DNA from 4 places in the Terrabacter sp. 2TAF16 genome. Region 2 is predicted to be linked to each of the others. Evidence: riboswitches for the same ligand, from Rfam matches in the RefSeq annotation. Region 2 holds a riboswitch; each other region holds the start of a gene.
The links. A riboswitch is a leader RNA that binds a small molecule or an ion and turns the genes downstream of it on or off. The one in region 2 is predicted to bind cyclic di-AMP.

Region 1 (7,624 bases), on a different contig from region 2:
CTGACGACCGTCGCGGTCCACCAGGACAGTGGCGACGTCGTGGCCTACACCGACTTCATGCTGCCCTCGGGTGCCCCTGGGATCGCTTGGCAGTGGGGGACGCTCGTGCACCGCGACCACCGGGGACGTCGGCTCGGGATGGCCCTCAAGGTCGAGAACCTCCGGCGCCTGCAGGTGGACCACCCCGAGCGGCAGCGGGTCGTCACCGGCAACGACGACACTAACTCGTGGATGGTCTCGATCAACGAGGACCTCGGCTTCCGCATCGTCGAGCTGTGCCCTGCCTACCAGCGGTCGCTCGCCTGACCTCGCCCGTCCCCCTCGGTCCTCGCGACCGAGTCGGCTCGCGTTCCACTCACGGCCGCGCCACCGCGCGCCCGTCACGGCACCCCGTGACCGGGGCGGACGGCATACGCACGCCGTCGTGAGACGACGAGGCGCCCGCTCCCCGGGTGGGGAGGGGCGCCTCGAGGTGAAGTGTGGTGCGCGTCAGAACGCGGACTCGGGGACGTCCATGAGGTCGTTGTCGGTGGCCTCGGCGATGGCGCGCTCGGCGGCGAGCTTCGGCAGGACGTTCTTGGCGTAGAAGGACGCTGCGGCGACCTTGCCGCGGTAGAAGTCGGCGTCCTTGCCCGTGGCGCCGCCGTCGATCGCCTTCTGGGCGACCTCGGCCTGGCGGAGCAGCAGCCAGCCGACGACGAGGTCACCGGCCGCGAGGAGCAGGCGGGTCGTGTTCTGGCCGACCTTGTAGAGGTTGGCCGTGTCGCCACCCATCCGCGGGTCGCTCTTCATGGCGTCGCCGATCATGTGGCCGACGATGCCCTGGACGTCCTCGAGGGCCCGGCCGAGCAGCTCGCGCTCGGTGTCGAGCGAGCCACCGAGGTCCTTGGCGAACTCCTGGATCTGTCCGGCGACGTGCTGCAGGGCCTGGCCCTTGTCGCGGACGATCTTGCGCAAGAAGAAGTCGAGTCCCTGGATGGCGGTCGTGCCCTCGTAGAGCGTGTCGATCTTCGCGTCGCGGACGTACTGCTCGATCGGGTAGTCCTGCAGGAAGCCCGAGCCGCCGTAGGTCTGGAGCGACTCGGTGCCGAGCAGGACCCAGGCGCGCTCGGAGCCGAGGCCCTTGACGAGGGGCAGCATGAGGTCGCTGATCCGGTTGGCGACCTCGGCCGCCGAGCCCTTCTCGAGCGGCACCGTCGGGTTGCCGCCCTGCGCCTGGTTGACGGCGTCCTGCTGGCTCGCGGTGTAGATGACGAGGGCGCGCAGACCCTCGGCATACGCCTTCTGGAGCATGAGCGAGCGGCGGACGTCGGGGTGGTGCGTGATGGTGACGCGGGGCGCCGCCTTGTCGGTCATCTGCGTCAGGTCGGCGCCCTGGACGCGCTCCTTGGCGTACTCGAGGGCGTTGAGGTAGCCGGTCGAGAGCGTGGCGATCGCCTTGGTGCCGACGAACATCCGGGCGTTCTCGATGACCTTGAACATCTGGGCGATGCCGTCGTGCACGTCGCCGAGCAGGGTGCCGACGGCCGGCTCGTGCTCGCCGAAGGTGACCTCGCACGTGGTGCTGACCTTGAGGCCCATCTTGTGCTCGACGTTGGTGACGTGGGCGCCGTTGCGCTCGCCGAGCTCGCCGGTCTCGAGGTCGACCTGGAACTTCGGCACGATGAAGAGGGAGAGGCCCTTCGTGCCGGGGCCCGCGCCCTCGGGGCGGGCCAGGACGAAGTGGACGACGTTGTCGACCATGTCGGACTCGGCCGAGGTGATGAAGCGCTTGACGCCGGTGATGTGCCACGTGCCGTCGGGCTGCTGGACGGCCTTGGTGCGGCCCGCGCCGACGTCGGAGCCGGCGTCGGGCTCGGTGAGCACCATGGTCGTGTGCCAGGCCTGGTCGACGATGTGCTTGGCCAGCTTCTTCTGGTCGTCGGTGCCGAGGTGCCAGAGGAGGTTGGCGAAGGAGTAGCTCGCCGTGAACATGTGGATCGCGGGGTTGGCGCCGCAGACCATCTCGGCGACCGACCAGCGCAGCGAGGCCGGCACGACCATGCCACCGAGCTCGGCGGGGACATCGAGATTGCCCCAGTCGCCGTCGACGTAGGCCTTGAACGACTTCTTGAAGGAGTCGGGCATCGTCACCGACTGGCTGACCGGGTCGTAGACGGGCGGGTTGCGGTCGCTGTCGAGCAGGCTGTCGGCCAGCTCGTGCTCGGCGAGGCGTGAGACCTCGCGGAGGATGTCCTTGGCCGCGTCGACGTCGACGTCGGCGTAGATGCCGGTGGCGAGGACGTCCTGACGGTTGAAGACCTCGAAGAGATTGAACTCGAGGTCACGCACATTGCTCTTGTAGTGGCCCATCCGGGGACCCTCCACGTTCTGTCGCTCGTCGTGCGTCCGCGCTGTCGTCGGCGGGCGCGCCAAGTTACTGGCCGGTCACTTCCATGATGCTACTGACCGGTAACGATCGCAAGGGGGAGAGGTCACGGTTCCGCCACGAGCGGCCTCCGAGGGCGTATGCCGCCCGGCCGGCTCGTCGCCGTCATCGCCGGCGCGACCGCACGCCGCCTCGACCGGGTGCTCGACGGCGTCGACGAGGACGCGGTCCAGCACGCACTGGCCCGGGCGACCGGCAACTACCGGCGCGGCAACGAGCGGTGACGGTGGGGGAGCGCCCGCGACCCGTCTCGCGAGGCCCGGCCGGACGGCATGCGTGCTCGGACGGCATACGCGCCCGGACAGCAGAAGGGCCCGGTCACGGAGACCGGGCCCTTCCCATCTGGAGCAGGCGGCACGAATTGCACGTACGTCTTCCTTCTGGAAGAAGGCTGTTCTGCTACTGAACTACGCCTGCGAGGCGTCGCCAACCGTAGCAACAGTCGGGCCGCGACGTCCAAACGGCGCGCTCGGGCGCGCCGGCGGACCACGCGCTCGGGTCCGGGCCGACTAGCTCGAGGTCAGCCGAGGGTCACGAGCCGTCGCGCAGGCGGCGGGCGAAGGCCGACGACCGCGCCCGCAGATCCTCTACACGTCGCTCGACGAGGGCGAGCGGGTCGAGGCCGCCCTCCATGCCGTTCGGCGGGCGTCGGACGTGCGTCGAGCAGCTGAAGTCGGCGTGCACGAGGGTGCCGAGGCTGTTGCCCTCGCGGCCGGATGCCCCGGCCCGCCGGGCCACGAAGAGGGCCACCTCGCTCGTCGCGAAGGCGTCCTCGCACCAGGCGCACATCGCGCTCGCCTTGCGCGTGCGCTCGGCGGTCCGGAGGAGGAAGCCGACGGGTTCGTCGTTGACCGGGACGACGGCGTAGGCCCGTTGCGGGTTGCTGCGGTCAACCCAGCCGAGGTAGTCGAGCGTCTCCCAGCGCGGGCCGAGGTCGAGGTCGGCGGGGAGGGTGGCCTGCTTGGCCTCACGCCGGGAGGCGTTGACGAAGGAGGCGCGAATCTCGTTGTCCGTCAATGGTTTCACGGTCTGTTCCTGTCAGTCGGGCAGGACCGGGGTGCCCGGTCAGCCGGGGTGGGGGAGGTGGAGCGGGACCGTGACCGCTGAGCAGGCCATGACGGCCACCCACCTCTCCGCGGGCCTCCCCGCTGACGACTGACGTGCCCCGACGGAGCAGCGTCCATGGTGCGTCACGACGTCCACGGTGGTCCACTGGTTTACCGAGCACCGCAGCGCCGGACTGCGTATGCCGTGGGCTGCCGAGAGCGTCCTCCACGCCACGGCGCCGGATGGAATGTCTGCTTCCACCGCATTTGACTTGTCAACTATTGCCACAATCTGTTCGTCTAGGACCCTTTTCGTGACCTGTCTGTCACCGTCGATGGATGCTCATCGCCCGGGGTCTCCCCCGAGCGGCCCACCGCACGCCGAGTCCTGTCCACCGGTGGGGCAGCAACGCAATAACGGACAGGAGTGGGGGACCCACTTTCGGGCCGGCCAACCGGTCCTTGGGGTGAAGCCGCATCTGCGGCCGGGCATCTTCCGCCCGAACCCGACAGCTCACCTCACAGGCGTGGGAAGGAATCCACCATGCCCACTTCTACCCTTGCACGCCGAATTCCCTTGCAGTCCTTGGCTATCACGCCACTTCTCGCAGCCGCCCTCCTCGTCGGGACGGGTAGCGCGCCGACATCGTCGGTGACGCACCAGGCTGCCTCTCGAGCGGGAACCGCTCCGGTCACGATCAAGGCCAGACCGGTCGCCTACGTCTCGGCCGCCACGCGCGCTGCGCGCGGCAGGACCGCCGTCAGGGTCGCTGCCGCACAGCAGGGCGATCCCTACCGCTACGGGGCTGCTGGCCCGTCGGCGTTCGACTGCTCCGGCCTCGTCTACTACACCTACCGCACCCGTCTCGGCGTCGGCGTCCCGCGCACCGCCAACGCCCAACGACTCGCCAGCGTCCGCATCAGCAAGGCGAACGTCCAGCAGGGCGACCTCATCTTCTTCATGTCCGGAGGCCGCGCGTACCACGTCGGCATCTACGCCGGCTACGGCAAGGTCTGGCACGCACCCAGACCCGGCCAGCGCGTCCAGCTCTCGAGGATCTGGACGACGAGCTGGGTCGCAGGCCGCATGCCCTGACCCGGATCGGTCCCGGGGGTCCGTGTCGACCCTCGGGGCCGTGTCACCGGACGGTGCCCACCTCTCGGTGGTTCGACTCGTCGTGCGCGGAGCGAGCGACGGGAATCGAACCCGCGTATCCAGCTTGGGAAGCTGGCGCTCTACCATTGAGCTACGCTCGCACGGGCCGCCCGGAGGTGCCCCGCGAAGGGTCCGCAAGGCGGCACGCGGCGTCAGTGTAGCCGACACCGCGCCAGTGTCAGGAACGCGACCCCAGGGGCCGAAACCGTCATGGATCTCGCCAAGCAGACCGCCTTCGTCGACCACGTCCGCGAGCGCGGCGGGGCGAGTGCCCAGGTGGCCGTCACCCTCGAGCAGTTCTTCGAGGGCAACGACTGCGAGTGGTGCATCGCGCCGAACCGTCCCGAGGACGTGCCGCTCGACACCGTGCGCCGGGTGCTCTTCGAGCTGCGCGAGCACCCGGAGGTGCACGACGTGCGGGTGGAGCTCGACGTCCTCGAGTTCCAGGACTTCCCCGACGACGAATGGCCCTACGCGAGTGGGGTGGCCGTCATCACGACCCTGCTCCCCGAGGAGGTCGACGCGATGACGATCGATGCAGACACCGAGTCGAGCGGCGGCCCCGCCGCGAGCGCGCAGTGGCTCGTCGACGGGCCGGTCGTGCCCGAGGGCCACCACTACGTCGGCGTGTGGTGGGACTGATGGCTGCCGACGGCGGCCGGATCGTCACGGGAGAACTCGAGCAGGTCACCGGCGCCGTCTGCTACCACGGCGAGGGGCCCGTGTGGTCGCCGACGTGGGGTGGGCTGCGCTGGGTCGACCTTCTCGCCGGTGACGTCCTGACCCTGCGCGCCGACGGCTCCGTCGACCGCCTGCACGTCGGCGACGTCGCCGCCTTCGTGCGGCCACGCAGGTCCGGGGGCTGGGTGGTCGCGACCGAGCGCGGTCTGGCGCTCGCGGACGAGCCGGACGGCACACCCACCCCGTGGTTCGACCTCTGGGACGACCCGACGGTCCGGATGAACGAGGGCGGCGTCGACGGCGAGGGCCGCCTGTGGGCGGGGACGATGGGCTACGACCGCGTGCCCGGCAGCGCGCGGCTCCTCCGAGTCGACGGCAACGGCGACGTCACGACCCTGCTGCCCGACGTGACGATCTCCAACGGCATCGACCTCTCGCCCGACGGCCGGCTCGCCTACTACGACGACACCCCGACCGGCCGCACCGACGTCTTCACGGTCGTCGACGGCGAGCTCACCGACCGGCGCCCCTTCGTCACCCACGACGTCGGCCACCCTGACGGGCTCACCGTCGACAGCGCCGGCAACGTCTGGGTCGCTCTCAACGGCGCGGGCCGCGTCCGCTGCCACTCACCGGGGGGCGACGTGCTCGCCGAGGTCGCCGTCCCCGTGCGCCTCACGACGGCGTGCACCCTCGGCGGCGACGACCTGCGCGACCTCTACGTCACGACGTCGCGCGAGAACCTCGACGACCCCGAGCCCCAGGCCGGAGCCGTCTTCCGCGTGCGCGTCGCCGTGCCGGGGCAGCCGGTGCGCGCCTTCGCCGGCTGAGCGCAGCCCCCAGACCACGAGGGCGTATGCCGTGTGCCCGGGTCGCGCAGCGGGGCCCGGGCACGCTCGGCACGCATCACCTCACGGCGGTGGTCCCGGGCGGGTCATCCCGCCGTCGGAGGACGGGCCGAGGAGCACGACCGGGCGACGCGGTCGCAGCCGGCCGGACGGCATACCACCGGGGTCGACGGCGGCGCCGTCTTCGTCCTTGCCGCCCACGCCGAGGAGGCTGCGCGTCAGCGCCTGCGCGTCCGACAGGAGCTCGTCGAGGGCCTGGCCGAGGTGGTCGTCGGCCGGCGGCTCGTCGGCGACCGCCGCCGCGAGGACCGCGCGCCGCACGAGCTCCTTGACGAAGGACGCCGTCGTGCCCTCGGCCCGGGCGGCCGCGGCCGAGATCGCCTCGGGGCCGAAGAGGTGCCCGCCGTAGAGGCGGAGCAGCTCGCGACGGCCCTCGGCGTCCGGCAGCGGGATCTCGGCGGCCAGGTCGACACGGCCGGGCCGCTGCGACAGGGCGACCTCCAGGTCCTCGACGCGGTTCGTCGTCAGCACGAAGGCGACGTCGGAGTCGGAGTCGAGGCCGTCGAGGGCGTCGAGCACCTCGAAGAGCAGGGGAGAGGCCCCCATCGGGGCGAACGACCGGTCCTCGGCGACGAGATCGCAGTCCTCGAGGACGACGATCGCCGGCTGGTGCGCCCGCGCGACCTTGGCGGCGTCGTGGATGAAGCGCAACGAGCCGCCGCTCAGCAGCACGGCCGTCGTGCCCGGCGTCGCCGAGAGCAGGTAGCGGACCGTGTGCGTCTTGCCGGTGCCGGGCGGCCCGTAGAGCAGGACTCCGCGCTTGAGGTGCTGCCCGTGGGCCACGAGCCGCTCCCGGTGCTCGCCCATGCCGATGACGTGGTGCGCCACCCGGTCGAGCACCCCCTCGGGCAGCACGACGGCGGCCGCGTCGACGGTCGGTCGCTCGATGAAGGTCACGCCGGCCATGCCGGGCCCGTAGGGGTCCGAGCCGAACGTCACGACCTGGCCGCGGATGACGCTGCGCTCGTCCATGAGCTCCTGGATGCGCGCCATGAGGGCGTCGGACACGTCGCGGTCGCGGGCGACGACCTCGATGCTCCCGGACTCGCGCCCGAACTGTCGGTTCATGCCCTGCTGACGGACCGCGACGGCGTGTCCGTCGAAGTGGAAGAGGCGGATGCCGGACGTCACGACCTGTCGCTGGTCGTCCTTGCCGGGGCCGGTCGGCATCCGGTCGTAATCGACCTGGCCGACCGACATGACCTGGCCGTGGAAGCGCTGCACGAGGTCGCCGAGCGACATGTGGTGACGCGCGTCGCCGGCGATGCCGATGACGGCGGCGGCGGAGTCGGCGCCAGCGACCTCGGACAGGGCGATGTCCGCGTCGACGAGGCGGTGCGGCAGCACGGTCGCCGAGACGACGGCCAGCAGGTGCGGCTCGACCCCGAGGTGCTCGCGCAGGGCG
Region 2 (7,624 bases):
CGCGCTCACGGCGGCCGAGGAGCGCGACGACGTGCCCGAGCCGACCGCCATCTCGGTGGCCACCGTCGACGCGACGGGCGCGCCGGACGTGCGCACCGTCCTCATGCGCTTCTTCGACGAGCGCGGCCCGGGCTTCGTGACCAACCTCGGCTCGGCCAAGAGCGAGCACCTGCAGTCCAACCCTCGTGTCGCGGCGGCCCTGACCTGGCCGGCCATCTACCGCGCGATCCGCTTCCGGGGCACGGCAGAGCTCGTCGGCCGCGACGAGGTCGAGGCCTACTTCGACGCCCGGCCCTACGGCTCGCGGCTGTCGGCCTGGGCGTCGGACCAGTCGCGCCCGGCCGCCGACCGGGCCGAGCTCGAGCGCAAGTGGCAGGACGTGCTCGAGCGCTTCCCCGACACGGGCAGCGACCACGACGTGCCGGTGCCGGACTTCTGGGGCGGGTGGCGCATCGTCTGCGACGAGGTCGAGTTCTGGGCCGGGCGGCGCAACCGCCTCCACGACCGGATCGTCTTCCGCCGCACGGGCGACGGCGACCTCGCCGACGCCGACTCGTGGACGCGGCTGCGTCTCCAGCCCTGAGTCCCGCCCACACCCCGGACACGGAACAGGGCAGCCCGACGAGTCGGACTGCCCTGCTTCATCCATGGTGTGGATGGGGACGCGGCTATCGCGTGGCCACCTCACACGCTCCGGAAGAAATCACTTCTCGGATCACCTCCCTTCGGTTTCGATGTCACGACCGTACGTCGGGGTCTGACGGGCGGCAAGACCTTTTACGAGGGTTGTCCGGCGGGGCCGTCGGGGCCGTCTGAACCGCCGGGCTGCCCCGGTCGGTGCTGCTGCGGGTCGGTCGGCAGCGGGTCGTCGGTCGTCGTGCCGCTCGTGCCGCCAGCACCTGCGCCGGCATCGGCTTCGGCGCCGGCTTCGGCGCCGGCATCGCTGCGGGTCGGGTCGTCGGCGCTGGTCCGACGTCGACTGATCCGGGCGAAGGCGACGACCGCGGCCACGACTGCGACGAGGACCAGCGCCACGACGACCATCGGGCCCCAGGCCGCGTCCGGCGGTGCCGTGGCGTCCATCGGCCGGGCCGCGGCCAGTCCCACAGACACGGGCAGCGTCATGGCCCCACCTCGGCGTCCGGGGCGACCGCCGCGGTGGCCTCGGGCCTCAGCTCCGCGCCCCGTGACCCGCCGCCCGCCGGAGGGAGCGGCGTCGGCGGTGTGGGGGTCGGCGGGGTCGGCCCGGTCCCCGAGCCGGAGCCGTCACGGCGGTCGGCCGAGCGGGAGGGCGAGGACAGGCTGCGGGCGCCCACGAGCAGGGCGAGCAGCACGGGCAGCTCGAGGTAGGCGTGATAGCTCGCCAGGGCGGCATACAACGTCTTGCCCTGGGCGAAGTCGAGACCGAAGAGGACGGCGAAGAGTGCGGCGGCGACGAAGCCGACGGCCCACAGCCGCGGACCGGTCACCCACGGCACGCGGGCCTCGAAGGCCGCCGAGGCGTCCGGAGCGACGCGGGGGAGCAGCGCCACCCACACGACGTAGTGCATCGTCTGCATGAAGGCGAAGACGGTGAGGAAGCGCATCCCGAGCACCGTCGCCGCGGCGCTCGGCGGGGCGCTCGCGGCGAGGATGGTCTGGCCGTCGCCGACGACGCTGCGCACGATGCCGGGGTCGGCGCTGAGCCACCCGTCGAGGAACCCGAGCAGGACCACCGCCGGGATGGCGACGACCCACAGCAGCTGCACGGCCCGGAACGCCTGCCGCCCGCGACGCGAGGTGATCCGGCGCGACCACTCCCAGAGGAAGAAGAGCGGCACGACGTTGTGCAGGTGGGTCAGCACGACGAAGTGGTACGTCGGGAAGGTCAACGAGACGGCAGCCGCGGCACCGATGAGGACCCAGGCGGCGACCCGCCGCCGGCCGTCGAGCCCGTGACGGGCGGCAGCCGCGAGGATGACGTAGCCGAGCACGATCTCGGCGAGCAACGCGGGCCGCCCGACCACACCGGCGAGGAGCCGGCAGACCACGATGCCGGTGACGAGTGCGGCGAGCAGCTCGAGGAAGGGCCGCCCGAGGAGGCTGGCGAAGCGGCCCGCGACGTAGCGGATCTCGAGGAGGTTGTGCAGGATGCCGAAGAGGATGAGGCCGATGACGGCGGTCGCGATCGGCGCCCCGACGGCGATCGCGAGCGAGAGGCAGACTGCCACCAGCACGAGGAGCGTGATGGTGCTCGAACGATGCACCGCGACGGCCGGGTCGGGCGCGTCGGTCACGGAGCCGCCCGCTCGGGGCCGCGCGGTCACGAGGTGAGCCCCGCTGCGCTGCACGCCCTGGCGCTGACGCTGGCCGTCGAGGTGCCCGTGCTCGTGTCGTTCGCGCGCGCAGCGGGCTGGGCCGGGTGGGGCCGCGCGCTCGTCGGCGCGGTCGGCGTCAACATCGTGACCCACCCCGTGCTGTATGCCGTGTCGACGGGCTTCGGGTCACCGTGGCAGCTCGTGGGGGCGGAGGTCGCCGTCGCCGCCGGGGAGACGGCGCTCCTCGTCGCGGGGTGGCGGGTGCAGGCGCGCGAGGACGCGATGACGGTGGCGCTGGCGGTCGTCGCCGCCAACGCCGCCTCCACCGCCATCGGTCTGCTCGTCCTCTGAGTCCTGGCCACGGGCCAATGCTTTCGTCGGCTGGTCGGCCCGGCCACCCGAGTAACCCGATCGTTAGGGTCCTGTGGCGTGACCGAGATTCAGGGGGACGGCGCGGAGGGACGCAGCGGCAGCCTGCGCGCCATCGCGCTGTCGGCCTACGGGCCCACTCTCCTGGGCTCGACGGGCGCGGGCGCGGTGTCCCCGATCATCGCGGTGTCGGCACGTGAGCTCGGCGCCTCGGTCGGCGTCGCGGCGCTGCTCGTCGCGATGCTGGGCGTGGGCCAGCTGCTCGGCGACCTGCCGTCCGGTGCCCTCGCGGCCCGCATCGGTGAGCGCCGGGCGCTGCTCGTCGCGGCCGTGATCGAGGCCATGGGCATGCTCGTCGCGGCTCTGGCCGGCGGTCTCGTCTTGCTCTTCGTCGGGGTGCTCGTCATCGGGCTCGCCGGCTCGCTCTTCGGCCTGGCCCGGCAGGCCTACCTCACCGAGGCGGTTCCGGTGGCGATGCGGGCACGGGCCCTGTCGACGTTGGGTGGCGTGCACCGCATCGGCTACTTCGTCGGCCCCTTCATCGGATCGCTCGTCATCGCCAGGTGGGGGACCGAGGCGGCGTATGCCGTCGGCGGCGTCGCGAGCATCGCCGCGTTCGTCCTCGTCCTGCTCGCGCCGGACATCACCGGCTCGGCGCATCGGATCGGGGGCGGCGGACCGCCGCGCAGCGTGGCGTCCGTGCTCCTCCAGCACCGGCACGTCCTCCTGACGCTCGGCACCGGTGCCATGTGCGTGGCCGGGGCGCGCGCCATCCGCGAGGCCCTCGTGCCGCTGTGGGCCGAGTCGGTCGGCTTCTCCCCGGCGCAGACGTCGCTCGTCTTCGGGGTCGCCGGGGCGCTCGACATGGCCCTCTTCTACCCCTCGGGCTGGCTCATGGACCGCCACGGCCGGGTCGCGGCCGCCGTGCCCAGCATGCTCGTGCTCGGCCTCGGCATGATGCTGCTCCCGCTCGCCACGAGCCTCGTCGCCGTGACGGCCGCGGCGACCGTGCTCGGTCTCGGCAACGGCCTCGGGGCGGGGCTCATCATGACCCTCGGCGCCGACGCCTCGCCCGCGGACGGACGGGCGCAGTTCCTCGGCGGTTGGCGGCTCTGCGCGGACGTGGGAAGGGCAGCGGGCCCGCTGGCGTTGTCAGGGCTGAGCGCCATCATGTCGCTCGGCGCCTCCTCCGTCGTGCTCGGCGTGGGTGCCGTGGTCGGGGCGGGCTGGCTGCGCATCTGGGTGCCACGGCACGACCCGACCCGACGCGCGAGGACCGGGCCGACGCCCGGGCCACTCACGGGCGGTCCCTGACCGCTCTACGATTCTGAGAAGGTATGACCGTGACGGACCTGATCGACACCACCGAGATGTACCTGCGCACCATCTTCGAGCTCGAGGAGGAGGGCATCGTGCCCCTCCGCGCGCGCATCGCCGAGCGTCTCGGCCACTCGGGCCCCACCGTGTCGCAGACCGTCGCCCGCATGGAGCGCGACGGGCTCGTCGCGGTCTCGGGCGACCGTCACCTCGAGCTGTCCGACCACGGCCGGCTGCTCGCGACCCGCGTCATGCGCAAGCACCGCCTCGCCGAGCGGCTGCTCGTCGACGTCATCGGCCTCGAGTGGGAGTACGCCCACGACGAGGCCTGCCGCTGGGAGCACGTCATGTCCGAGAAGGTCGAGCGCAAGATCCTCGGCCTCATCGGCGAGGGGCTCGAGTCGCCCTACGGCAACCCCATCCCCGGTCTCGAGGAGCTCGGGGTGCGCCAGGACGAGGACTTCCTCACCGGCCTCAGCACCCTGACCGCCGCCGTGGGGGTCGCGCCGACGGTGGTGACGATCCGTCGCATCGGTGAGCCCGTCCAGGTCGACCCGGAGGCGCTCGCGCTGCTGACGAGTGCCGGCGTCGTGCCCGGCGCCCGCGTCGAAGTCGTCCGTGACGGCGGACGGGTCGTCGCCGTCCGCGAGGGCAGCGAGCCGTCCACGGGCGTCTCCCTGCCCGACGACGTGGCCGTCCACGTCTTCTGCCAGGCCGCCTGAACACGCCGTATCCGGCAGGGTTTGCCCCGGTTTGCCGGGTCGTTTTGGCAGGCCTTGCCACACCTCGTCCGGCCCCTTCCGGAGGTCGCTGAAATTTCTTTGACTTCCGGGAACTCGAAGGTGACAAGGCACTCCTACTTGGGTACGGTGGGCGAACTTGCTCTCCCCGTCGAGTGAGTGCCCCGGGTCGGACCGCCTAGTCCTGCCATCGACCTGAGGCTCAGTACGAACCGCATGGCAGGAGCGGGGGAACCACTTTCTCCGGGCGTCGAGAGACGCCCTCGGGGTGAAGCCCTCCGTGGACCGAGACCGGTCCGAGCGAAGGCCGGGCAGTACCTCCAGCCCGAACCCGACAGCTCACCTCGTAGGCGTCGAGAGGTCAAACGTGGCTCAGAACGTTCCCGGGCGCCACCGCGCCCCCGGTCGCTTCAACGCGATCTCGGAGCTCAAGACGATCGCCAAGGAGTCGGCCCAGCCCGCCGTGAAGGGTGCCGCCATCGTCGCGGCCTCGGGTGGTCTCGTCGCTTCGTTCGCCGGCACCGCGAACGCCGCTGACGGCTCCGCCAGCACGGTCGCCGGTCCCGCGGCCGTCGGCCCCGCCGTCGGCACGCTCAAGGCCGGCAACGCCCTGTCGGCGATCGGCTACGCCAAGCCCGCCCTCAAGCAGGCCTCGGTCAAGCCGGTCGTCATCGAGGACGTCCAGGTCAAGTCCGAGCGCGCCGCGAAGAAGGCCGCCGAGAAGGCCGCGGCCGAGCGTGAGGTTACCCAGCAGCGCGCGTCGCGCTCCGGCTCGACCACCCGGGTGGCCCTCAACGTCGCGCCCAACCCCAGCGCCACCGGCATCATCGGCATCGCCCAGTCGTACTTCGGCGTTCCCTACGTCTACGGCGGCACGACGCCCTCCGGCTTCGACTGCTCCGGCTTCACGTCCTACGTCTACCGCCAGGCCGGCATCTCGATCCCGCGCACCGCGTCCGCGCAGGCCGCGGCCTCGACCCCGGTCAGCAACCCGCGCCCCGGCGACCTCGTCTTCTTCGGCTCGCCGATCTACCACGTGGGCATCTACGTCAGCCCGGGCCGCATGATCGACGCCCAGCGTCCCGGCACCGTCATCGGCAACCACTCCATCTGGACGACGCCGTCGATGTACGGCCGCATCTGAGCGGTCACCTCTCACGCCACACGCTGCGCCCCCACCGGATCCGGTGGGGGCGCAGCGCTTTCCGGCCCTGTCGGCCACCGTGGTTGACTGAGTCGATGACCGATCAGCCTGCTGCCGAGTCCACGACCATGATCGAGCTCGACCTCTGGAGCGACCTGGTCTGCCCTTACTCGTGGGTCGCCAAGCGCCGTGTCGAGGCTGCCGTCGCCGCCTTCGAGCGGCCGCACGACGTCACGGTGCGCCTGCGCTCCTTCGAGCTCGACCCGGACGTCCCGGTCGGTGGCTCCGTGCCCGTCAGCGACCACCTCTCGGTGCGCCACGGCGGCGACGCGGGCGCTGGCCGGCTCATGAACGCCAAGGCCAGCGAGGTGGCCGAGGCCGACGACCTCGTCTTCGACTGGGACCGCGCGGTGCGCGCCAACACCTTCGACGCGCACCGGCTCTGCGCCCTCGCCGGCGAGATGGGAGGCCCCGCGCTGCGCTCCGCGGCGGTCGAGCGCTTCCACTCCGCGCACTTCGGCGAGGGCCTCGCCATCGACGACCGTGAGGTCCTGCAGCGCCTCGCCGGCGAGTGCGGTCTCGACGAGCGGCGGGTGTCGGCCGTGCTCGCCTCCGACGAGTACGCCGAGCAGGTGCGTGAGGACGAGCAGCAGGCGCGCTCCATGGGCGTGATGTCGACGCCGTTCGTCGTCGCCAACGGGTATGCCGCCGTGACCGGAGCGCACCCGGTCGAGGACTACCTCGCGCTGCTGCGCGGGGTGGCCACGCAGACCCTCTGAGCGCGGACTCGCAGGCAGGGTGCCCGGCCCGACGGGCCGGGCGGACGGCATACGCCCTCGGTCAGGAGGGCTGGTCCGCGGCCGGGCGGCCGAAGGAGACCGCGTCGTCCACGGCGGGTGGGGCGTCGGCGCGCAGCTGGTGGTCGGGGAGCGGGCCGAGGGCGTCGTTGACGGTCGAGAAGGCCCGGCGCAGCGCGACGAAGACCGTGATCGCGAAGATCTGCCGGTCGTCGAAGCCGGCGGCGCGCAAGGGCTCGAGGTCGGCAGGGGTGGTGGCGTTCGGGGTGCTCGCCACGGTCCGGGCCCAGGTCGCCAGGGCGGCGTCGGCGGCGTCGAGGGGCTCGTCGTCTCCGCGGAGCACGGCGCCTGCGACCTCCTCGCCGGCAGCGGTGGCGAGGCGGCCACCCCACGCGAGCGCGCAGTAGGAGTCGCCGATGGTCGAGGCGGTCGCGGCGATGAGGATGCCGCGCTGCCGGAAGCTCAGGCCGGCGACGGAGACCATGTCGGCCAGGAGCGCGAAGAGCGTGTCGTGGGCCGCTGGCGACTGCGCCCAGACGCGGCTGAGGTTCATGACGTAGCCGTGGTCGGTGACGTCGCTCGCGAAGTAGGCCTCGAGCTCCGGTGTCAGAGCCGGTTCGCTGAGGAAGCCGTGGCTCGGGTCGGTCGCCGTCATGTGCTGCTCCTGGGGTGACGGGTCGTGGAGTCTCTATGGTCGCACGCAGGTCCGGGTCGGATCCGGCTCTTGGGCAAGCCCGCCCGGGCGTCGGTAGGTGTGTCGCAAACGCACGCAAATCACCCGGCACGCCGCCAACCCTGTACATCCGAGGGCATGTCGCGCCATGATTCGGTCCCTCGCGCGTCTCCAGGGGAAGGATGCGTGAGGTGCGTTGCTGACGCGCCGACAGGCCGGGGACGGGACCCGGCGCCCGGTCACGCACCCTGCTGGAGCTTGGGTCGAGACAGCCGACGAGACGTCGG
Region 3 (7,624 bases), on a different contig from region 2:
GAACGGTGGCGCCCGGTGCGGTCCCGCTCTAGGGTCGATACAGGGCATCTCTGGTGGAGCGGGTGGCCGCCTGAGGGCATCGCGCCGAGGTGAAGGAGTCGCCGTGAAGATTTCTGACGTGCTGCGCAAGAAGGGCAGCGAGGTCATCACCATCAAGCCCGACGAGACGGTCGCCGGCCTGCTCGGCCTGCTGGCCGAGCACCGCATCGGCGCGGTCGTGGTGAGCACGGACGGCACGAGCGTGGACGGGATCGTCAGCGAGCGCGACATCGTCCGGCACCTCCACAGCACCGGCACGAGCGTGCTCGAGGCGCCGGTGTCGCAGATCATGACGAGCGAGGTCACCACCGGTTCGGCCGACGACAACATCGCCGACCTCGCCGGGACGATGACGGAGATGCGAGTGCGCCACGTGCCGATCGTCGACGCCGACGGCAAGCTCGCCGCGATCGTCAGCATCGGCGACATCGTCAAGCACCGGCTCTCCGAGCTCCAGTCCGAGCGCGACCAGCTGCGCGACTACATCAGCAGCTGACGCCCCGGAGAAACCGGACAGAACCGACGAACCAGGACACTCCGCGGCTCGCTGCCGCAGGGTTCCTGCCGTGGCGCCCGTGTCGCATACCGTAGGGGTATGACTGCGTACGACCGGACCGAGCGGGTGCCCAACCCGCGGCCCGGCGCGCGCACCGGTGGCGTGCCCGTGGCAGCGCGCCCCGGCGGGCCGGGGTCCCCGCAGCGGATCGGCCCGTACCGCCTCATCGAGGAGATCGGCGAGGGCGGCATGGGCGTGGTCCACCTCGCCCTCGACCCGCGCGGCCGTGCCGTCGCGATCAAGGTCCTGCGCGCCCACGTCGCGCACGACGCCGACGCCCGGCAGCGACTGTCCCGTGAGGTCGACACCCTCTCGCGCATCCGCGACGCGCGGGTCGCGAGCGTCATCGACGCCGACGTCATGGCGCCCCGCCCCTACATCGTGACCCGCTACGTGCCCGGCCCGGCCCTCGACGAGGTCGTCGAGGACCACGGCCCGCTGGCCCCGGCGGACCTGCTTCGCCTGGCCCGCGGGATCGCCGAGGCGATCCGCGCCATCCACGCGTGCGGGGTCGTCCACCGCGACATCAAGCCGGGCAACGTCCTCATCGAGGACGGCGACCCGGTCCTCATCGACTTCGGCATCGCGCACCTGCAGGACGACGTGCGCCACACCGTCGGCGGGCTCGTCATGGGCACGCCCGGCTACCTCTCGCCCGAGCTCGTCGAAGGTGCCGCCATCACCGACGCCACCGACTGGTGGGGCTGGGCCGCCACGATCACGTATGCCGCGTCGGGCCGTCCGCCGTTCGGCCGCGCCCGCATGGACGCCGTGCTCACCCGCGTCCGTGCCGGCGACGTCGACCTCGAGGGGGTCGACCCGCGCCTCGTGCCGCTGCTGCGCGCGTCCCTCTCTCCCGATCCGCGGCTTCGCCCTCACGCCGACGAGGTCATCGCAGCGCTCGAGCTCTACGCCGCCGGCCGCGCGGCGACCGTGCCGACGCCGAGCGGCAACCCGTGGGACGACGGCCGCGTCAGCGCGACCCCCGGAGACACCCAGGTCGTGCAGCACGGCAGCACCGCCGTCATGCCGCCCGTCGGCACAGCAGGCACGGCAGGCGCGGTGGGCGCGGTGGGCGCGGTGGGCGCTGGCGCGGCCGCGGCGAACCCGGTGCGGTGGGCCCCGCCCCCGACCGGTCCGCGGTCGTCCGACCCCGGCCCGGCGGCATACGACCACGGCTGGGACGACGAGCCCGCGTCGCCGGACGACTGGGGCGGCGCCCAGGCCTACGATGCCCGGCACGGGCGCGGCGGGCAGGACGTCGAGCCGGCTCCGCAGGACGGCTACTGGCCCGACGACGAGTGGGACGAGGACGACGAGCCCGCCCAGCGCGAGGGCGACCCGCGCATCGGACTGCCGATGCGCACCGGACTGCTCGCCGCTGTCGCGATCGCCTGGGTCGGTGCCCTCATGGCGTGGCCGGGCATCGCCCTCGTCGTGCTCGTCGTCCTGTCGGCGCTCGCCCGGGCCACCGACCGCTCGGTCACGGCGCTCGTGCTGCGCCGCTACGACTTCGGCCGCCGCCGCAGCGACGTGCCCTTCGCCGTCGTGTCGAGCCCGTGGCACCTCGTCGTCGGCATCATCGCAACCGGGGTCGGGCTGCTCCTGCCCGTGGCGGTGGCGCTCGCCGGCGTCTTCGCGGCCGCCCTGCTCCTCGCCGGCACGCAGGGGACCGACCTCGGCCCGGGCACACCGATCACGCTCGCGATCGGCGGTGTCCTCGGCCTGCTCATGCTGTGGTGGGGCCCCGGCGGCGCCTCGCTGCGACGCGGTTCGCGCTCGATGGCGCGGCGCCTCGTGCCGGCCGGCCTGGCCGCGCAGATCGTGTCCGGGCTGCTCGCCGTCTTCGGCGTCGCGGCTGCGCTCGTGGCCCTGCAGCACGGGTCGAGCCTCACGTGGGACCCGTTCACGACGAACCCGTTCGGGAAGTGACGGCTCGGCGCGCGAGACGGTTGAGCGTGCGGGGCCGGGGCCTGTGGGGCGCCCGGGCGGCCCCTGTGCGAGGCCTGTGTGCATAGCGCATCGACCTGCATCTGGGGCTGAAAAAAAGATCACGGAAGTGTCTCGACGTGCCTTGTGCGCTGCGGAAACGTCCCGTACCGTCAGTGCTCGGCGGCCTCGACTTTCGGGTCGAACGGGAGCAGCACCACTCGGTTCCCGGGTCGCTTCGTCGCGTCCGGCTCCACACGAACGCTCCCACAACTTCACATGGACACCCATTTATCCGTTCCCTGAGCGCGCCGAGCCTCGCCAGCCAGGGATGTAGCCCACACCCGTGGGCCGGGCGAGGACGGGGGACCCAGTGTGGCCAGTGAGTGCATGTGTATCGAAGCGCATGTCAAGAGGACGAGATCTGGTCTCGGGGTGAAGTCGCATCCGCGACGGGGCACCTGACGCCCCAACCCGACAGCTAACCCCGCAGGCGCGCGTCAGGAAGGATCACCCATGCAGTACATGTCCAAGCATGCTGCGGCCAAGAAGATCTCGGTCAAGCAGCGCATCGCGGGAGTCGGAATCGCTGGAGCCGCCACCATCGTCGGTGGCATCGCCACGGGCGGGTCGGCCAAGGCCGCCTCGGTCTGGGATCGCGTCGCCCAGTGCGAGTCGAGCGGCAACTGGCACATCAACACCGGCAACGGCTACTACGGCGGCCTCCAGTTCGTGCAGAGCACGTGGCGTGGCTACGGCGGCACGGCCTTCGCGTCGCGCGCCGACCTCGCCACGCGGGCCGAGCAGATCGCCATCGCGCAGCGCGTGCTCGCCTCCCAGGGCCCCGGCGCCTGGCCGGTGTGCTCGCAGCGGGCCGGCCTGACCCGGGCCAACGGTGGCGCGACGACGACCCCGGTCTCGCGGTCGACCGTCCGCAAGCCCGTGACGACGAAGAAGGTCGTCAAGAAGAAGACGTACGCGACGAAGCCCACGGTCAAGAACACCGCCAAGGGCGCCAAGGTCACCGTGCGCAGCGGCGACACCCTCGGCAAGATCGCCGCGCGCTACCACGTGGCCGGCGGCTGGAAGGCCCTCTGGAAGGCCAACGGCGCCCGGGTCACCAACCCGAACCTCATCTTCGTGGGTCAGACTCTGCGACTCCCGTGAGTTCCTGATACAACTGAGCCGGACGGCCTCGCGCGACCAACCCCTGGGTTGCGCGGGGCCGTCCTTCTCATGTCCGGCGTCGGTTCGCGCCCGGTGTTTGGGCGTATGCCGTCTGGCTCGGTTACGCTTTCGCCCGTCCGCGGCGCTCGCGCCGAGACGTGCTGGCGTGGCGCAATTGGTAGCGCACCTGTCTTGTAAACAGGCGGTTAGGGGTTCGAGTCCCCTCGCCAGCTCCACCGTGACGTGCGAGTCCGGCTGACGGGGCCGCATCTGCGTGCCCACGGCGAGAGGCTCATCCCCGGCGGATGACGCGGCACGGACGAGCGGCTCCTAGCGTTGAGATCGGTCCCCCATCGGACGCACCGACCACCGGACGCACCCCAAGGAGAAGATGACATGACTCTCAACGTCGACGAGCTCGGTCCGGTGGACTGGATCGTCGTGGAGTTCGAGGGCAGCACCCTCAACGGCAAGATCGCCCCGATCCTCAAGGACTACGTGGATCGCGAGCTCATCCGGGTCCTGGACCTGCTGTTCTTCAAGAAGGCGGAGGACGGCAGCTTCGAGGCCTTCGAGGCAACCGACCTGGAGGACTCGGAGATCGGCGAGCTCCGTGCGTACGAGACCGAGCTGGCCATGCTGCTCAGCGAGCAGGACGTCGCCGACCTGGCCGACACCATCGAGCCCGGCAGCTCAGCGGCCGTCCTGGTGTGGGAGAACCTGTGGGCGGCTCCCTTCGGCGCGGCGGTGCGCCACGCCGGCGGCCAGCTCGTGGCCAGCGGGCGCATCCCGATCCAGGCCGTCATCGCCGCCATCGAGTCCGACCAAGAGGAAGGAGCCTGACATGCCACTCGCAGCCAGGCGCAGGAGAAGGACAGTGGCCGCCGTCGGCGGCGCCGTCGTCGTCGCGCACGGGATACACCGGCGCGGTGAACGCCGTGAGGACCGGCGCGACGATCGCCGCGATCGCCGCTGACGCATGACCCGGGCCGTGGGGCCCTCTCAGGGCTCCACGGCCCGTTGCGCTGCCCTACGCCGTCGCCGGCCCCGGTCGGAACGACGTGACCAGCAGGTGCAGGCTGAGGAGCAGGACCCACAACGGGAAGAGCAGGACGGCCCAGACCGTCCGCGGTGGTGCGAGGAGCAGGACCAGCGCGACGACGAACCCCACGGCCACGAGCCAGCGCGGCACGATCCCGGTGCGACGGCCGAGGTTCGTGACGACCATCGTGAAGACCGCTGCCATGCGGATGCCGAACGTCGTCAGGAGGGCCGTGCTGACCGCCCCCACCTGCCGGACGTACTCCGGCGAGACGCTGTCGGGCCCGTCGTAGAGGGCGAGCAGGGCTCCGACATCTGCAGATGCGGCGAAGAGCATGGCGACGAAGAGCAGCCCCGACCCGAGGAAGGCTGTCGCGAACAGCTTGTCCTCGCGGTGCCCGAGACGGGAACGGATCACCCCGATGAACCACAGGAAGGCGATGCCCGCGTACGGGGTGAGCTGCATCGCCAGCGTGACCCTGCCGCGGCGCTCCGCATCGGTGATCCACGTCGAGCGGCCGCCGGTGCCCGGGAGCGCCAGGTACATGAGGATGACGACCGCCCCCAGGAGCACGGCGAAGGCGATCCCGGCGATGGCCGCCGCCCGCGGTGTGCGGATCTCGTCGAGCACCCGCCCCCGTGGTTCGAGGTCGGCCGGTGACTCGGCCCGACCACGCTCGTCCTCATGCATGCTCATGCTCCAGCCGTGGGCCCGTGCGGCCTTCGTCGGGACCGATCGTGTGACGCCCCTGCAGGTCAGTGGCGGTTCACTCACGCATCAACATGCCCTGCGCCTCACGTTCCAGGTCGACGTAGGGCTCGCCGCTCACGTCGACGGCGACGCGCCTGATGGTGCCTCCCGTGAACCGGTACGGGCGCGCGCCGGGGTAGTCCTGCGTGACCGGGTCGCCCATGTCGCGCCCCACCGCCAGTCCCTCCCCGGCGATCATGTAGCTGCCGGGCTGGAGCTTGATCTGGCCTTCTCCGACCACGGTGTCGCCGTGGTAGAGCGACAGGGTGCCGGTGGCGACGGGGGTCTGCTCCGCGCCGTCCTTGACGAACGACGCCGACAGGATGAGGTTCTCGCCCGTGGGCAGGTCCTCGGTCGCGACGACCTTCTGCTCGAACAAGCCCACGAAGCTGTTGACGTAGTGCAGCCGGTTGTCCTTGACGTAGAGGCTGTGTCCGCCGAACCTCGACCCCTGGGCGAAGAGCACGCCCTGGGCGCCCGGCTCGGGGATGTCGACCAGCGCACCGATGACGAATGACCGGCCGCGCACCACGACGGCCTGGGCCTCGGGCACCTCGGCGTGGTTGGGGTAGTAGACGTACCGGTCGCGCGGGGCCGACAGCTGGGGCCGGGGGGACACGAGGATCTCCAGCGCCGAACGGTCATCGAGCGGGAACCCCTCGTTGGCGCCCGCCTGGGCGTACCAGAGGTTGACCATCTCACGGAGCTTGTCGGGCTGCTCCGCCGCCAGGTTGTGCAGCTCGGAGCGGTCGACCTCGACGTGGTAGAGCTCCCACTCGTCGTCGTTGAAGTGCGACCAACCGCTGATCGTCGGGTGCGTGGTGATGGCCTTCCAGCCGTCGTGCCAGATGCCCCGCGAGCCCAGCATCGAGTAGAACTGCGTCTGCCGCCGCCCGGGGGCCTCGGGGTCGTCGAAGCTGTAGCGCATGCTGACGCCGTCGAAGTGGCTCTGTGTGTGGCCCTTGATGGTCTCCGGGGCCTCGATGCCGAGGGCGTCGAGGACGGTGGGCACCAGGTCGATGGCGTGGTGGTACTGCTCCCGGATCTCACCCTTGGCGGTCATGCCGGCCGGCCACGAGATCACGCAAGGGTCGGAGGTGCCACCGTTGAACTCGTAGCGCTTCCACATCTTGAAGGGCGTGTTGAACGCCATCGCCCACCCGTTCGGGTAGTGGTTGTACGTCTTGGGCCCGCCCAGCTCGTCGAGCATGGCGAGGTTGACGTCGATGTCGTCGGGGATGCCGTTCATGAACAACATCTCGTTGACCGACCCGTCCGGGCCGCCCTCACCACTCGCACCGTTGTCCGAGACGAGGATGACCATGGTGTTCTCCCGCTGGCCCGTCTCCTCGAGGTAGTCGAGCAACCGACCGATCTGGGCGTCGGCATGGGACAGGAAACCGGCGTACACCTCCGCCATCCGGGCGAAGAGGCGCTGCTCCTGCTCGGACAGCGAGTCCCACGGCCGCGTGGTGTCGACGGCCGAGAACGGCTGGTCGTCCGGGCCGGTGCGCGTCTCCGGCGTGCCGATCGGGTTCATCGGTGGAAGCTCGGTGTTCGCGGGGACGATGCCCATCTCGACCTGACGGGCCAGGGTGGCCTCACGCATCGCCTCGTAGCCCGCGTCGAAACGCCCGGCGTACTTCTCGATCCACGCCTTGGGCGCGTGGTGCGGCGCGTGTGCGGCACCCGGTGCGTAGTAGAGGAAGAAGGGTTTGTCCGGCGCGACGGCCTTGGCGTCCATGATGAACTCGATGGCCTTGTCGGTGATGTCCTCACCGAAGTGGTAGCCCTCCTCGGGCGACCTCGGCTGGTCGACCGGGTGGTTGTCGTAGGTGATCTCCGGGTACCACTGGCTGGTCTCGGCCCCGAGGAACCCGTACCAGCGCTCGAAGCCACGCCCGGTCGGCCAGTTGCGACGCGTCGAGGCGAGGTTCATCTCGACCGTGGGGCACAGGTGCCACTTGCCGACCATGTAGGTGTTCCAGCCCCGCTCGCCGAGGATCTCCGGAAGCATCCCGTTCTCGGGCGGGATGGTGCCGCTGGCGTTGGCGAAGCCACTGGCCCCTTCCGTGATGCACGCCATGGAGTTCCGGGTGTGGTTGCGTCCGGTGAGCAGGCACGACCGGGTGGGCGAGCAC
Region 4 (7,624 bases), on a different contig from region 2:
GCCTCAGAGGGAGCCCGGGGACCCCCGGCCCGCCGCAGCCCGCGGCGGGCGGGGTCGCCACGGCCAGCGCCCCCGCGGCGCCCGGCCCGTCCTCGTCCAGCCCGTCGGCGTCCCCCGGTCAGGGTGGGACACCGACGGCGGGCAGGACGGCCGGCGCCGCGCCGGGCACCGTCGGCATGGGTGACTTCCTCGAGGCTTCCGAGCCGACGTCGATCGAGATTCCGTCGATCGGGGTGCGCTCCTCGCACTTCGTCCGGCTCGGCATCCAGCCCGATGGCACGATCTCCGTGCCGGGCACGGCCCAGGAGGTCGGGATCTACGACGCCGGCCCCACGCCGGGCCAGCTCGGCCCGTCCGTCCTCGCCGCACACGTCGACACCCCCTCGGGCGTCCCGGGCATCTTCTACGAGCTGGGCAAGGTCAGGGCCGGTGACGTCGTCACGGTGTCGCGGCGGGACGGGTCGCACCTGACCTTCACCGTCGACAAGGTCGCGGCCTACAAGAAGTCCCAGTTCCCGACCGAGCTCGTCTACAAGGGCGACCTCACCCATGCCGAGATCCGCCTCGTGACGTGTGGCGGGCCGACCGACAGTCGCAACGAGTACCGCGACAACGTCGTGGTCTTCGGCCACCTCTCGAGCGCCACCTGACGACCGCGTCAGGACCGCGTCAGGACCGCGTCAGGACCGCGCCCGGCCCGACCCGCACTCGAGCCACGCTCGAGCCACGCTCGAGCCACACTTGAGCCACACCAGTCCGGCGTATGCCGCGGGGTCCCCACGAGGGACCCCGCGGCATACCCGTGGGGGGCTTGTCGAGGACGACGGCCGGATGTGATCCACGTCTCACCCATCCGAAGGTAAAGCGTTGGTATAGACGGGCACTTCGGACATTCAGGGGCGATCGGCGCGCGTCGTCGTTACCGTGGCGTGACATTTGCCAGTCGCCTCGTCTAGTCTTCCGGGAGTCCGGCCACCTGGTCGGGCTCTCGTGAGGTGGACCGCCTAGTCCTGTCACCGCCTGACGAGAGAGATCGAACCTTGTGACAGGAGCGGAGGAACCACACGTTTCTCCGGACGTCCTACGCAACGACTTCGGACGTCCTTGGGGTGAAGACCCACCCGCCACGCGAGCTTCGCGGGGCGGGCGTGGCCCGGGCACCTTTCCGCCCGAACCCGACAGCTAACTTCGTAGGCGCGGAGAGGTAACACGCGTGAACACTGAGAACATCCGCGGTCGCCATCGTGCGCCAGGCCGCCACAACCCCCTCAACGAACTCAAGCTCCTCGCCCGTGAGTCGGCTCAGCCGGCCATGAAGGCGGGCGCCGTCGTCGCCGCCACCGGTGGACTGGTCGCCACCTTCGCCAACCCGGCGAGCGCCGACACCCTGTCGCCCAACTCGGGTGACGTCGCGGCTGCTGCCGGTGTCGACACCGCGGCTCCCGCCGCTGTCGGTCCGGCCACGGCTGCCACCCCGGCCGCGTCGACCGCGCTGTCGAAGATCGGCTTCGCCCCCGCCGTGCAGAAGGCCGTCGCCCACCGCGTCGCGCCGGCCAAGCCGCAGGTCATCGAGGACGTCCAGGTCAAGACCGAGCGCGCTGCCGCCAAGGCCGCCGCCCAGACTGCCGCCCAGACTGCCGCTTCGCGCAAGGTCGCCGTCCAGCGCGCCTCCCGCGACCTGACCCGCGCCACCCTGACGACGAGCACGTCGTCGGCGAAGGCGAGCGTCAACACCGCAGCACCGAGCGCCTCGTCCGGCGTGCGCGCCTCGTCCAACTGGGCCACCGCGGGCCAGTGCACGTGGGGCGCTCTCAACAAGTGGTACCAGTCCGAGGGCTACTACCCCGGTGGCTGGACCGGCAACGCCATGGCGTGGGCCTCGGGCGCAGCGTCCGCCGGCTACACCGTGACGGGCACGCCGCGCACGCGGTCGATCCTCGTCATGCAGCCCGGCGTCCACGGATCCTCGAGCGTCGGCCACGTCGCCTGGGTGACCGCGGTCAACGGCAACGAGGTGACGATCATCGAGATGAACGCCCTCGCCGGTGCGTACAACTACAACACGCGCACGCTGACCGACGGTCCCGGCATGAAGTACATCTACGCGCCGTGACCCACCGGGTCGTCATCTCGACGACCTCCGCGACGACCACCGCGGAGTTCTCCACGAGCTGAGCGCGTACGAAGGGGAGGATGCCTGCGCATCCTCCCCTTCGGCATACCCACCCGAAACCCTCCGGCCGCGTGGGATCCCCCACACGCGCAACCCTGGACACACGGGAATGATCGACCGCCTGCCCTCCTTGTCGCCTAGGTAGTTGAAGGCTCCACCGACCGACGGTGGGGGCCGCCAACCGCCACCGACAGTCCCCTAGACGTGAGGAGCAGGCCTGTGTCCACGGCCTTCGAGAGCATCCGCATCGGCCGCTGGGACCTTCCCCAGCGCTTCGTCATGGCCCCGCTGACCCGCAACCGCGCGGGCGAGGGCCAGGCACCGACCGAGCTCAACGCCGAGTACTACGGCCAGCGCGCGAGCGCCGGCCTCATCATCACCGAGGGCACCCAGCCGAGCGCCGTCGGGCAGGGCTACCTCGACACCCCCGGCATGCACTCCGACGAGCAGGTCGCCGGCTGGCGCCTCGTCGCCGATGCCGTGCACGAGGGCAACGGCCACGTCGTCGTCCAGCTCATGCACGCCGGCCGCATCGCCCACCCCGACAACAAGGGCGGCCTCGAGAGCGTGGCGCCGAGCGCCATCGCCGCGCCCGGCGAGATCGTGACCCCGAAGGGCCAGCAGGCGTATGCCGTCCCCCGGGCCCTCGAGACCGACGAGATCCCCGCGCTCGTGGCGGAGTTCGTCCACGCTGCGCGCCAGGCCGTCGCGGCCGGGCTCGACGGCGTCGAGGTGCACGCTGCGAACGGCTACCTGCCGCACCAGTTCCTCGCGCCGTCGAGCAACGAGCGCACCGACTCCTACGGCGGCTCGCCCGAGAACCGCGCCCGCCTGACCGTCGAGATCACGAAGGCCGTGGCCGAGGCGATCGGCGCCGACCGCGTCGGCATCCGCATCTCGCCCGCGCACAACATCCAGGGCGTCCTCGAGGAGGACGAGGCCGAGACGGCCGCGACCTACGAGTCGCTCGTCGAGGGCATCGCCCCGCTCGGGCTCGCCTACCTCAGCATCCTCGGCGACCCGGAGTCCGACCTCGTCCGCGATCTGCGCAAGCGTTTCGACGGCCCGGTCATCCTCAACACCGGCTTCGGCAAGGTCACCGAGCTGGCCGACGTCGAGGACATCCTCGAGCGCGACCTCGGTGACCTCGTCGCCGTGGGGCGCGAGTTCCTCGCCAACCCGGACCTCGTCCGTCGCTGGCGCGAGGGCGCCCCGCTCAACGAGCCGAACTCCGCCACCTTCTACGGCAGCGGCGCCGAGGGCTACACGGACTACCCCGCCCTCCCCGATCACACCGTCGAGTGAGCGCCCGGTAACAGTCGAGTGAGCGCCCCGTCACAGACCACCTGTGGCGGGGCGTTCACTCGACTGGGACGGAGCGCTCACTCGACTGGACCAGGTCGGATGGGCATCGGCGCAGGCCGGTCAGGTGGGCACCGGCGCTGGCCCGTCAGGTGGGCTCGGGCGGGTTCTCGGCGGCGCCCCCGGACGGGAGCGGGTCACCGAGGGGTCGCTGGACCCACACGACGTCGTGCGAGGCGCCGAACTTCCAACCGATGTCGCGGTAGGTGCCGACCGGCTCGAAGCCCATCGCCGCGTGCAGTCGGCCGCTCGCCACGTTGGGCTGGGTCATCCCGGCTGCGGCCATCCGGTAGCCGCGGGCCGTGAGCCGCTCGAGCAGAGCCTCGTAGAGCCGCCGCCCACCGCCGCGACCCCGCCGATCGCCCGCGAGGTAGACCGACACCTCGCACGACCACCGGTACGCCGCCCGCTCCTTGAACGGTCCGGCATACGCGTAGCCGACGACCTCTCCCGCGTCCTCGAGCACGAGGAAGGCGTGCCGCGCCTGCGCCTTGGCGATCCGGCGCTCCATCTCGGCGACGTCGGGAGGCTCCGTCTCGAAGGTGACCGTCGTGCCGGTGACGTAGGGGGCGTAGATCGCAGCGCACGCCGCGGCGTCGGCGGGCGTGGCATCACGCACCGCCGGCGCATCGGTCGTACCGGTCGTACCGGTCGTACCGGTCGTACCGGTCGTACCGGTCGCCGCGATCCGGTCGAGAACGTCGGGCACGTCGGGCACGTCGGGCACGTCGGACATGCGCCGATGCTAGGCCGAGCCCTCGGCCCCGGGTCTGCCCGGTGGGCCGTCCTCCGGCTCCTCCGGCTCGCCCTCGGGAGGCGGCTGCTGCGTCCTGGACGAGTCCAACGCCTCGAAGAGGGTGCGAGGGGCCCGGGCCCCGCCGGGCACCCCGCCGGCGCCGACAGCGGCCGAGGCACGCGGCATACCCGCCGCGAAGCGAGCGACGATGAGCGCGACGAACGTGACGAGGTAGACCTGGCCGATGACGGCCTCACTCGCCGCAGCCATCCGGCCGAGATCCGTCACTGCTGCGACGTCACCGAAGCCGACCGTCGAGATCGTCACGAGGCTGAAGTACATGTACGTCGTCGTCGGCACGTCCTCACCGAAGAACGGGGTCGAGGTGAACGCGTCGAGGGTCTGGAAGAGGAAGGCATAGGTCACGGCGATCTGGAGATAGGCAGCGACCGAGCCCATGATGGTCTGAACGGTGACCACGGTGTGCTGCAGCACCCGTCGGGCGATGAGCACCGGGGTCAGCGCGGCGGCGAGCAGCCACACCGTCTCGGGGGGCACCGTCTGGTTGCCATCGGCGCGACGGTAGGTCAACGTCGCGACGCTGAGAATGAGGACCGCGGCGACGAGGACGTTGACGGCGCGACGCCAGCGACGTCGCAGCCCTGACGCACGGGCCGCCGCGACGAGCGCCAGGCCACTGATCGCGTGCGCGAAGAGCTGGGAGACGACCGAGCCACGGGTGTCGACGAGTCCTTGGACGGCGATCGTGGCCAGCACGAGGACGAGGACGAGTCCGTACCGATCGAGGAGGGGCAGGCCGACGAGGACTTTTCGGCGCTCCGCGCGGCTCGTCGGGCCGGAACGGTCGAGAGGGTCGAGAGGGCCGGGCCGGCCGGGGGCACTCGTCGGGGCGGTCCTCGGCGCCTTCGCGTCGTCGTCCGCCCCGCGTTCGGGCCCGCGCTTCTGCCCACGCTTCTGCCCACGCTCCTGCCCGTGATCGGGCCCGCTGCTGGACTCGGCCATGCCGCCCTCCTCGAGGGTCGCGGGGGATGGGCTCCCGAGTCCGAGGATAGGGCGGTGGGGCCACCCGCGCCCGTAGGTCGTCAGAGACCGCGCCGACCGAGGGCGCACGCCTGGACGAGCACCCTGCTCGGCGGTCTCCTCCGGCGTCAGCGCGGACGTGCCGAACCCACCAGCCGATCTCACCGAAGTCCCACCGCATCAGGGCCACGAGCGCCTCCTTCCCGTCGGAGTCGAACTGGTCCTCGGGGTCGCGCAGCCGTCGCGCCGGCACGGGTCGTATGCCGCCGCGAGCGTGGTCGGGCAGAGACGGTGACGTACGCTCGAGGTGGGTCGACGAACCCGGGCTGCCGAGCAGCCAGGTCACGAGAGGAGAGGGCATGAGGGTCCTGCGCCACCGCGCGTCCGCCGACGTGGCCGTGCTCCCCGCGAGCCTCGCCGCGAGCCTCGCCGCGGCGGTCGTCGTCCTCCTCGGCACCGTTCTCGGCACCGTTCTCGGCACCGTTCTCGGCACCGTCTCGGGTGCGGGAGCCGGTCAGGTGCTCCTCACCGCGGCGACCGTCGGCGTCCTGACCGTCGTGCTCGCCAGGACCGCGGTGCGCCCGGTGCGTCCTCTGCCGGTGCGCGTCCACACGTCGGGGGTCCCCGGCGCCGTGCCCGCGTCGACGGCGTACTGGTGCGCCCTCGACGCACCGCGCTGCCCACAGCGTCCTCGGGCTCCGGGTCGGCACTGACCCCGTTCGTCGCACCTGCGACGTCCGGGCCTCTGCCCACCCATCCCGGCCCCGCGCGGGCCCGAGCCGAGGAGCTCACCCATGCCTGACCTGCTGTCCCCCTTCACCCATGCCGTCGCCGCGGTGCTCGCGGCCACCCACGACGTCACCGGCGCGCTCGGCCTGAGCCCCGGCTCCGCGGGCGCCTGGCTGCTCGCCGTCGCGCTGCTCGTCGTCGCCGTCCGCACCGTGCTGCTGCCCGTGACGATCCACGGGGTGCGCAGCTCGCACGCCCGCGCCCACGCCGCGCCCCAGCTGCGCGAGCTGCGCCAGAGGTATGCCGGCAGCCGCGACCTCGAGCAGCTGACCGCGATGCGCGCCGAGCAGAAGGCGATCCACGCCGAGCACGGCGTCTCGGGGTGGAGCCTCGCGCCGGCGCTGCTCCAGCTGCCGCTCTTCTACGCGCTCTACCGCGTCGTCTCCGACCTCACGGCCGGACACTCGGTCGGGGCGCTCGACGCCGGGCTCGTCGCCTCGGCGTCGGCCGCGTCCCTCGCCGGGTTGCACCTGACGAGCCACCTCGGCACGACGCTGGGGTCGAACCCCGTGGCCGGGCTCGTCCTCGTCGCGGTCGCGCTCGGGGCGGCCGCGCTGAGCCTGCTCGCGCAGCGCTGGTTCGTGCTGCCGATGACCGACGCCACCGACCTGCCCGAGGGGATGGCGACGGTCCAGCGACTCATGCCGTGGCTCGGCGCGGTCGGCGTCCTCGCAGCGGCGCTCGTCGTGCCGGCGGGCCTCATCGCCTACTGGTTCGTCAACAACGCCTGGACCTTCGCACAGCAGGGCATCATCTGGCGCTTCGCCCCGACGCCGGGCTCACCGGCCGCGAGGCGAGGTGACGCCAAGGCGCTGGAAGGCGCCCCCTCCTGACGACCCGGTGACACGGCATACCCGTCTGCGGTGAGGGCGCGATCCCTCGCCGTGGTCGGGGGAGGCGTCTAGCGTGGTCGGCGTGAGCACGACGCCGAGCGGGACCAGCCACGTGAGTGGGACGAGCGAGTCGACGCGGGTGGGCGGGCCCCACCTCGTCGACGACCTCCTGCGCTACCTGCAGGAGGGGCGTGACGGGCTGCTCAAGGCGCTCGACGGGCTGGGCGACTACGACGTGCGGCGCCCGATCACGCCCAGCGGGACCAACCTGCTCGGGCTCGTCAAGCACGTCGCCGGCGTCCAGCTCGCCTACCTCGGCGACTCGGTCGGGCGGCCGTCGGGCGAGCGGCTGCCGTGGGTCGAGGACGACTCGATCTGGGGCTCGGCCGACATGTGGGCGACGGCCGAGGAGTCGCGAGCCGACCTCGTCGGGCTCTACGAGCGGGCCGCGGTGCACTGCGACGCCGTCGTGCGCGAGCTCGGGCTCGACGCCCCGGCGAGCGTCGCGTGGTGGCCGGAGGAGCGCCGGTCGACGACCCTCGGTTCGCTCCTGGTGCGCTGCGTCGCCGAGGTGTCGCAGCACGGCGGCCACGCTGACATCCTCCGGGAGACGATCGACGGGCGGGGCGGACGCGACCACGACGACCTGGGCGGCGAGGCGTGGTGGACCGACCACCTGGCGCGCATCCA

Region 1: another riboswitch for cyclic di-AMP. It lies ahead of AB4Z14_RS18095 (C40 family peptidase); the one in region 2 lies ahead of AB4Z14_RS17210 (C40 family peptidase).
Region 3: another riboswitch for cyclic di-AMP. It lies ahead of AB4Z14_RS11935 (transglycosylase family protein); the one in region 2 lies ahead of AB4Z14_RS17210 (C40 family peptidase).
Region 4: another riboswitch for cyclic di-AMP. It lies ahead of AB4Z14_RS07140 (CHAP domain-containing protein); the one in region 2 lies ahead of AB4Z14_RS17210 (C40 family peptidase).

What each region holds. Positions count from the first base shown of each region.
Region 1 covers NZ_JBFRFZ010000013.1:32,708-40,331, forward strand. The annotation lists gene AB4Z14_RS18070 (GNAT family N-acetyltransferase) at 1-306, shown strand, start outside; gene AB4Z14_RS18075 (acyl-CoA dehydrogenase) at 490-2,352, opposite strand; gene AB4Z14_RS18080 (hypothetical protein) at 2,509-2,652, shown strand; tRNA gene AB4Z14_RS18085 (tRNA-Gly) at 2,772-2,845, opposite strand; gene AB4Z14_RS18090 (FBP domain-containing protein) at 2,960-3,454, opposite strand; cyclic di-AMP (ydaO/yuaA leader) riboswitch at 3,875-4,017, shown strand; gene AB4Z14_RS18095 (C40 family peptidase) at 4,061-4,570, shown strand; tRNA gene AB4Z14_RS18100 (tRNA-Gly) at 4,661-4,731, opposite strand; gene AB4Z14_RS18105 (hypothetical protein) at 4,841-5,272, shown strand; gene AB4Z14_RS18110 (SMP-30/gluconolactonase/LRE family protein) at 5,272-6,141, shown strand; gene AB4Z14_RS18115 (AAA family ATPase) at 6,223-7,624, opposite strand, start outside.
Region 2 covers NZ_JBFRFZ010000011.1:133,097-140,720, forward strand. The annotation lists gene pdxH (pyridoxamine 5'-phosphate oxidase) at 1-583, shown strand, start outside; gene AB4Z14_RS17185 (hypothetical protein) at 778-1,125, opposite strand; gene AB4Z14_RS17190 (hypothetical protein) at 1,122-2,276, opposite strand; gene AB4Z14_RS17195 (hypothetical protein) at 2,310-2,648, shown strand; gene AB4Z14_RS17200 (MFS transporter) at 2,727-3,980, shown strand; gene AB4Z14_RS17205 (iron dependent repressor, metal binding and dimerization domain protein) at 4,010-4,705, shown strand; cyclic di-AMP (ydaO/yuaA leader) riboswitch at 4,913-5,088, shown strand; gene AB4Z14_RS17210 (C40 family peptidase) at 5,091-5,867, shown strand; gene AB4Z14_RS17215 (DsbA family oxidoreductase) at 5,963-6,646, shown strand; gene AB4Z14_RS17220 (hypothetical protein) at 6,708-7,319, opposite strand.
Region 3 covers NZ_JBFRFZ010000006.1:655,816-663,439, reverse strand. The annotation lists gene AB4Z14_RS11945 (CBS domain-containing protein) at 104-535, shown strand; gene AB4Z14_RS11940 (protein kinase domain-containing protein) at 635-2,527, shown strand; cyclic di-AMP (ydaO/yuaA leader) riboswitch at 2,850-3,037, shown strand; gene AB4Z14_RS11935 (transglycosylase family protein) at 3,041-3,691, shown strand; tRNA gene AB4Z14_RS11930 (tRNA-Thr) at 3,852-3,927, shown strand; gene AB4Z14_RS11925 (DUF6325 family protein) at 4,088-4,534, shown strand; gene AB4Z14_RS11920 (hypothetical protein) at 4,722-5,429, opposite strand; gene AB4Z14_RS11915 (arylsulfatase) at 5,500-7,624, opposite strand, start outside.
Region 4 covers NZ_JBFRFZ010000004.1:339,573-347,196, reverse strand. The annotation lists gene AB4Z14_RS07145 (sortase domain-containing protein) at 1-650, shown strand, start outside; cyclic di-AMP (ydaO/yuaA leader) riboswitch at 1,022-1,209, shown strand; gene AB4Z14_RS07140 (CHAP domain-containing protein) at 1,214-2,113, shown strand; gene AB4Z14_RS07135 (alkene reductase) at 2,393-3,478, shown strand; gene AB4Z14_RS07130 (GNAT family N-acetyltransferase) at 3,624-4,271, opposite strand; gene AB4Z14_RS07125 (potassium channel family protein) at 4,281-5,294, opposite strand; gene AB4Z14_RS07120 (hypothetical protein) at 5,672-6,025, shown strand; gene yidC (membrane protein insertase YidC) at 6,107-6,934, shown strand; gene AB4Z14_RS07110 (DinB family protein) at 7,017-7,624, shown strand, end outside.